DNA from 2 places in the Leifsonia sp. PARNA 1/14 genome. Region 2 is predicted to be linked to the other one. Evidence: predicted binding sites of a transcription regulator. Region 2 holds the regulator's gene; the other holds the start of a gene.
The links. Region 2 encodes HspR, which represses chaperone genes until heat shock. Its sites were predicted from a motif close to AAGTTGAGTCNNNNNGACTCAACTT; they were not measured.
Positions count from the first base shown of each region.

Region 1 (3,403 bases), on a different contig from region 2:
GACCACCGCGCCTCCCACCGCGACCAGCCACGCGCGGACCACGCGCCGGGAGGCACGGGAGGCCGCGATCACCACGCCGTGCACCACGACGAAGAGCAGCGTGTAGAGGAACACGTACGTGCCGATCGCCAGCAGTGCCCCATAGCCGACCCACCACGCCGCGCGCGGATCCTCGCGGCGGAGCGCGGCGAGCAGGAGGACGGTCAGCCAGGCGACGATCGCCGCCGAGAAGGCGAACGACCGGGCCTCCTCGCCCGTGTACGTGACGCGTGGGAGGAGCACGCAGACCAGGCCGGCGACGACCGCCGTGCGCGTGTCGCGCAGCCGGATCGCCAGCAGGACGACCGCGGCCGTCGCCAGCCCGACCGCGAACGCGCTCGGCAGTCGCACCGCGAACGGCGAGAAACCGAAGAAGTGCCCCCACACGTGGAGGCCGAGGTAGTAGGTGCCGTGGACGGCATCGACGTGCGCCAGCATCGCGAACAGCGATGTCACCGGGCGCTGGGCCGACATGATGCTGGTGGCTTCGTCCCCCCAGAGCGACGGGATCCACGAGCCGACGGCCGACAGGAGGGTGGCGAGCGCGCCGAAGGTCGCCGCGAGCACCGCGGGGCTGGTCGCGCGCACGGCCCTGCGGGTGGGGGCCGGCCGCAGCATCGTGACAGACATGGGTCGGCACCGTCCTCTCGAATCAGCGTCGTGCCGCCAGTCAAGCCCACCGATCCCCAGAAAGGTCCAAGACGCCGGTGAACAGGGGATGGACTCTCGTAGTCCACGGCGCCGCCTGCTCGGCGGGAGAGCTCAGCCGCGCTCTGCGAGCACGCGCTCGGCGAGCAGGTCGCCCACCAGCGGACCCATCGTCAGCCCGCCCGCCCCGAACCCGGCGTTGACGTAGAGCCCCGGCCGGCCGGTCACCGGCCCGACGGTCGGGAGGTCGCCCTCCGGCAGCGGGCGCAGGCCGACCCTGGTCTCGATCACGCTCGCTCCGGCCAGCCCGGGCGCGATCGCGAGGGCGTCGTCCAGCACCTGCCGTTCGCCCGCGGCGGTGACCCGCGCGTCGAAGCCGGAGCCGGTCTCCCTGGTCGCTCCCGCCACGATGCGGCCGGCGTCGAACGCGACCAGGTAGTGCGGCGCCACGGGATGGACAGAAGGCCATGAGCGGGTGTCGGCGTCGACGCGCAGATGCACGAGTTGTCCGCGTTGCGGCTCCACCCGTGTGCGCACGCCGAGCGGCCGGAGGACCCGGTCGGTCCACGCCCCGGCCGCGACGACGATCGCGTCGGCGGCCTGCCGGGTGCCATCGACGGTGACGGCGCCGTCGTCGGTCAGGTCGGCCCTCGCCTCCAGGTGCGTCGCGCCGAGCGCCGCCGCGGCGTCGAGCAGCCCGGTGCGCAGTGCGCGTCCGTCGATACGGGCGCCGCCGGCGATGTGGAGGCCGTGCAGACCGTCTGCGAGCGGCGGAAACAGCTCCCGCGTGGCGACCGGGCCGATCCGGCGCACATCGCCGGCCGTGCGGGAGGCCGCCGCACGCTCGCGTACGCGCTGCTCGACGTCGTCGATCACCGCCGCGTCACGGTTGACGACGAGGGCTCCGGAGCGCCGGTAGCCGATCTCGCGCACACCGGCCTCCGCCAGCCGCTCGATCAGCTCGGGGTAGAAGTCGGCCGCTGCCGAGTACAGCTCGTAGAACGCCCCGCCCGAAGACGTGCTCCACGGCTGGACGATCCCGGCCCCGGCGTCGGTCGCGCGACCGACCAGCCCGGCGTCGACGATCGTGACGGCCGCGCCCCGGCGTGCCAGCGCGAACGCGGTCGCGGCGCCGGCGACGCCGTCTCCGACGACGACGATGCGGGGCTTCTCCATACGGCCGACCGTACACCGGGGCGGCACGGCACCGATTCCGGCCCGCGGGAATAACCTTTCCACCCCAGCGTTGAACTTGAGTGCACATAGCTCAACTTTGAGAAACTGGAGATCAAGTGCCCGAGAACTTCACCCCCGACGGCAGTGGCGAGAACTCGTTCGACGAGTTCCTCTCGCGCTACCTCGCGGGCGAGCGCGCCCGCGCCGCGCGCTCCATCGACATCAGCCGCTTCCTCAGCCGCCGCACCCAGGAGCTCCTCGCCGAGGCGGGCCGTTACGCCCTCGAGCACGGCCACCGCGAGCTCGACTCCCTGCACATCCTCCGCGTGATGGCGGCGCAGGAGCCGGCGTCCGACGCCATGCGCCGTATCGGCGTGGACCCGACGGGGGTCGCCGCTGCCGCCGAGCAGCGCCTCCCGGCCTCCGGCGAGGCCATCGACGCCGACGGCGCTTCGATCACCGCCTCCGCTCAGCGCGCGCTGTTCCACGCCTACCAGGTCGCCCGCGCCTCCGGCTCGACCTACATCGACCCCGAGCACCTCTTCTTCGCGCTCGTGATCGGTCAGGACGCGCCCGCCGGGCAGGTCCTGCAGGCCGCCGGCGTCACTCCCGACTCGCTCACCAACGCGATGCGTCAGGCCGCGACGGTCGGCGGCGGCGAGACCGCCTCCGCTGATGCCGCGAGCGACTCCACCACCCCGATGCTCGATCAGTTCGGCACCGACCTCACCGCGCTCGCGCGCGACGGCGGGCTGGACCCGGTCATCGGCCGACTCGACGAGATCGAGCAGACCGTCGAGATCCTCTCCCGCCGGACGAAGAACAACCCCGTGCTGGTCGGCGAGGCCGGCGTCGGCAAGACCGCGATCGTGGAGGGCCTGGCCCGCGCGATCGTCGCCGGCGACGTGCCCGAGCAGCTGCGCGACAAGAAGGTCGTCGCGCTCGACCTCGCAGGGATGGTGGCCGGCACCCGGTACCGTGGCGACTTCGAAGAGCGGCTCACCAAGCTCATGGACGAGATCAGCGCAGGCAAAGACGAGCTGATCGTGTTCATCGACGAGCTGCACACCGTGGTCGGCGCCGGAGGGTCCGGCGAGTCCGGCGGGATGGACGCGGGGAACATCCTGAAGCCCCGGCTGGCGCGCGGCGACCTCCACCTGGTGGGGGCCACCACGCTCAAGGAGTACCGCCGCATCGAGAAGGACCCGGCGTTGGAGCGCCGCTTCCAGCCGGTGACGGTCGGCGAGCCGAGCGTGGAGGACGCGGTGCTCATCCTCGACGGCCTGCGCGCCGCCTACGAGGAGCACCACGGCGTCAGCTACACGCCCGACGCGATCCGCGCGGCCGTGGAGCTGTCGAACCGCTACGTCTCCGACCGCTTCCTGCCCGACAAGGCGATCGACCTGATCGACCAGGCGGGCGCCCGTCTGCGCCTGTCGCTGGGCAAGCGTGTCGATGCGTCCGAGCTGATGCAGAAGCTGGCGAACCTGGAGTCCGAGAAGAACTCCGCCGTCGCGAGCGAGCACTACGAGGAGGCTTC
Region 1 is NZ_JBVQSP010000004.1:415,539-418,941, forward strand. Features, by position in the region: gene AC0HS0_RS13605 (glycosyltransferase family 39 protein) at 1-669, opposite strand, end outside; gene AC0HS0_RS13610 (NAD(P)/FAD-dependent oxidoreductase) at 802-1,863, opposite strand; gene AC0HS0_RS13615 (ATP-dependent Clp protease ATP-binding subunit) at 1,980-3,403, shown strand, end outside.
Region 1: AC0HS0_RS13615 (ATP-dependent Clp protease ATP-binding subunit) is a predicted target of HspR. The motif match lies at 1,937-1,961, and genes of this name have one in related genera.

Region 2 (3,403 bases):
ATGACGGCCGCGACGGACAGGGCGGCGACCGAGACGGTCGCACCACGGTGAAGCACGTTCTGCTGCTGTCGGTGGACGGCCTCCACCAGAAGGACCTCGACTGGTACGTGCGCACCCACCCGAGCTCGGCGATGGCCTCCCTCGCCGCGCACGGCACGGACTACACGCGGGCCTCGACCCCGGTGCCGTCCGACTCGTTCCCCGGGATGGTCGCTCAAGTCACCGGCGGCAACCCCGGCACGACGGGCGTCTACTACGACGACACGTACAACCACGCACTGCTCCCGGCCGGGACCACGAACTGCACGGGCGCAAAGCCCGGTGCGGAGGTCGCCTTCACCGAGGCTGCAGACAAGGACCAGTCCAGCATCGACGCCGGTCAAGGCCTGTCGGGCCTCCCCGGCAGCATCCTCTCGATGACCGGGACGCCGGCCACACTGCTCGACCCGGCTCAGCTGCCGGTCGACCCCGCCACCTGCAAGCCGGTCTACCCGCACCAGTACATCAAGGTGAACACGGTGTTCGAGGTCGCCAAGCAGGCCGGCCTCCGCACCGCGTGGAGCGACAAGCACCCGGCCTATGAGATCCTCAACGGCCCGTCGGGCACCGGAGTGGACGATCTGTTCACCCCGGAGATCAATAGCGACGCCACCGGCTTCGGCGGCGACTGGACCCAGGACAACCTGGCCACGCAGCAGTACGACGGCTACAAGGTGCAGGCCGTGCTCAACGAGATCGACGGCAAGGACCACTCGGGCACGAAGGCCGAGCCGGTCCCGGCCATCTTCGGCATGAACTTCCAGACGGTGTCGACCGCGCAGAAGCTCCCGACCTCCGACGGGCTCGCGGGAGGCTACCTCGCCGACGGATCGACGCCCGGACCGCTGCTGAGCAAGGCGCTCGACTACGTGGACGCGTCGCTGGGCGCCTTCACCTCGGAGCTGAAGAAGACCGGCCACGCGGGTGACACCACGGTCATCCTGTCGGCCAAGCACGGCCAGTCCCCGATGGACCCGGCCGCGCTCAAGCGCGTCGACGACGGCACGATCATCGCCGGCCTCGACGCCGCGTGGACCGCCGCCCACCCGGGAGCGGGCGACCTCGTGGCGTTCTCGACCGACGACGACATCATGCAGCTGTGGCTGAACGAGCACACCCAGGCCGCCGCCGACTTCGCCAAGCAGTACCTGGCGACGCACACCGCGACGGGCAACACCGCCTCCAAGGCGCCGATCACGGTGCAGGCGTCGGGCCTGACGACGATCTACGCGGGTGCGGGAGTCGCGAAGTACTTCGGCACCGCCGCGACCGACCCGCGCATCCCGGACGTCCTGGGCATCGCGCAGACCGGCGTGGTCTACACGGGCGGCACCTCCAAGATCGCGGAGCACGGCGGCGCGAGCGCCGACGACCGCAATGTGCCGATCCTCGTCTCGGAGCCGGGTGCGAAGCACGCTCAGCGGATCGCCGCCCCGGTCGAGACGACCCAGATCGCGCCGACCATCCTCGGCCAGCTCGGCCTCGACCCGCGCGCCCTCCAGGCCGTGAAGATCGAGGGGACGAAAGCCCTCCCGGCCTCGCAGCGGTAACCCCGAAGACTGAGGGGCACGTCGTTGTCACTTTCCGGACGGAGAAGTGACAACGACGTGCCCCTCGGCGTTCTCACCGGGTGCCAGCGGCAGGGTGCTACCGCTCCAGCGGCCTCCACACCACGACCTGGTTGCTGCGGCGCACGCGGGTGCCCGCGCGCATCGAGACGACCTCGCCCTCCGAGCCGGCCGCGAAGACACGGCGGCCGGGGCGGTTGAGCAGTTCGTCGGCGAGCGCCGACTCGAGCTCGCGCACGCGGTCGCTCAGGGCGTTCACGTGGTCCTCGAGCTCCAGGATGCGGCGGATGCCCTCGAGGCTCACGCCCTCGGAGCCGAGGCGCGCGATCTCCTGCAGCTTCTCGACGTCGCGCATCGAGTAGCGGCGCGACTTGCCGGCCGTCCGGCCCGGGCTCACGAGCCCGAGCCGGTCGTACTGGCGCAGCGTCTGCGGGTGCATCCCGGCAAGCTCGGCGGCGATCGAGATGACGAAGACCTGGGTGTTCTCGTCCATGGCTAGCTCCTGGCCTTGGCGAGAATGTCCTCCCTGGGCTTCTCGTCGGGGAGCTTCTCGGCGAACGCCTCCAGGGCCTCCTTGGCCTCGGCGGACAGGTGCGACGGCACCGCGATCTGCACCACGGCCAGCAGGTCGCCGGCGCCCTTCGCGGTCTGGACGCCGCGGCCCTTCACGCGCAGCACACGGCCGCCCGGAGTGCCGGGCGCCACGCGCAGCTTGACGGGGTCGCCGCCCAGCGTCGGCACCTCGATGGTCGCGCCCAGCGCGGCCTCGGCGAACGTGACCGGCACGGTCACCCGCAGGTTGAGGCCGTCGCGCTCGAACACCGGGTGCTTGCGCACGGTCACGGTGAGGACGATGTCGCCGGCCTCACCGCCGTCCGGGCTGGGCTGGCCCTTGCCGCGCAGCTTGATCTTCTGGCCGTCGGCGACCCCGGCGGGGATCTTCACCTTGAACGGCTTGCCGTCGGCTGCCTGGAGGCTGATGGTCTCGCCCTTGGTGGCGGTGACGAAGTCGATGGTGGTGTGCGCGGTCACGTCGTTGCCGCGGGTGGGGCCGCCGTAGCCGCGGAAGCCGCCGCTGGCCGAGCCGAACCGCCCGTTGCCGAACAGGCCGCCGAAGACGTCGTCGAAGCCGCCCTGGCCGCCGCCCTGCTGGAATGTGTACCGCTGCCCGCCGGCGCCCTGCGTGCCGAACATCCCGCCGAACACGTCGTCGAAGCCGCCCTGGCCTCCCGAGCCCGGCGCGGTGAATCGCGCGCCCGAGCCCATGGCGCGGATCTGGTCGTACTCCTTGCGCTGCTCGGGATCGCTCAGCACCGAGTTGGCCTCGCTGATCTCCTTGAACTTGGCCTCGGCGGCCGCGTCGCCCGGGTTGGAGTCCGGGTGGTACTTGCGGGCGAGCTTGCGATAGGTCTTCTTGAGCTCGGCCTCGCTGACGTCCTTGGAGACGCCTAGGACCTTGTAGAAGTCCTTGTCGAACCAGTCCTGGCTTGCCACGGCGCCTCCTCTCCTGTCGGTGTCATGTGTTTCGAAGTCTGCATGTTCTGTCGAGCGAGGAGCGGCGGGACACGCGTCCCGCCGCTCCTGGCGCTCATCGTCCGGCCCGTCAGGCCGGGGTGGAGACGACCACCTTCGCGACCCGCACCACGGTGGAGCCCAGCCGATAGCCGGTCTCCACCACCTCGGCGACGGTGTCGGCCGTCACGTCGGGGGAGGGCTGCTGGAAGATCGCCTCGTGGATCTGCGGGTCGAAGGGCTCGCCCTTCTCGCCGTACGGGGTGAGACCGAGCCGCTCGACC
Region 2 is NZ_JBVQSP010000002.1:764,053-767,455, reverse strand. Features, by position in the region: gene AC0HS0_RS08800 (alkaline phosphatase family protein) at 1-1,589, shown strand, start outside; gene AC0HS0_RS08795 (heat shock protein transcriptional repressor HspR) at 1,687-2,100, opposite strand; gene AC0HS0_RS08790 (DnaJ C-terminal domain-containing protein) at 2,103-3,101, opposite strand; gene AC0HS0_RS08785 (nucleotide exchange factor GrpE) at 3,211-3,403, opposite strand, start outside.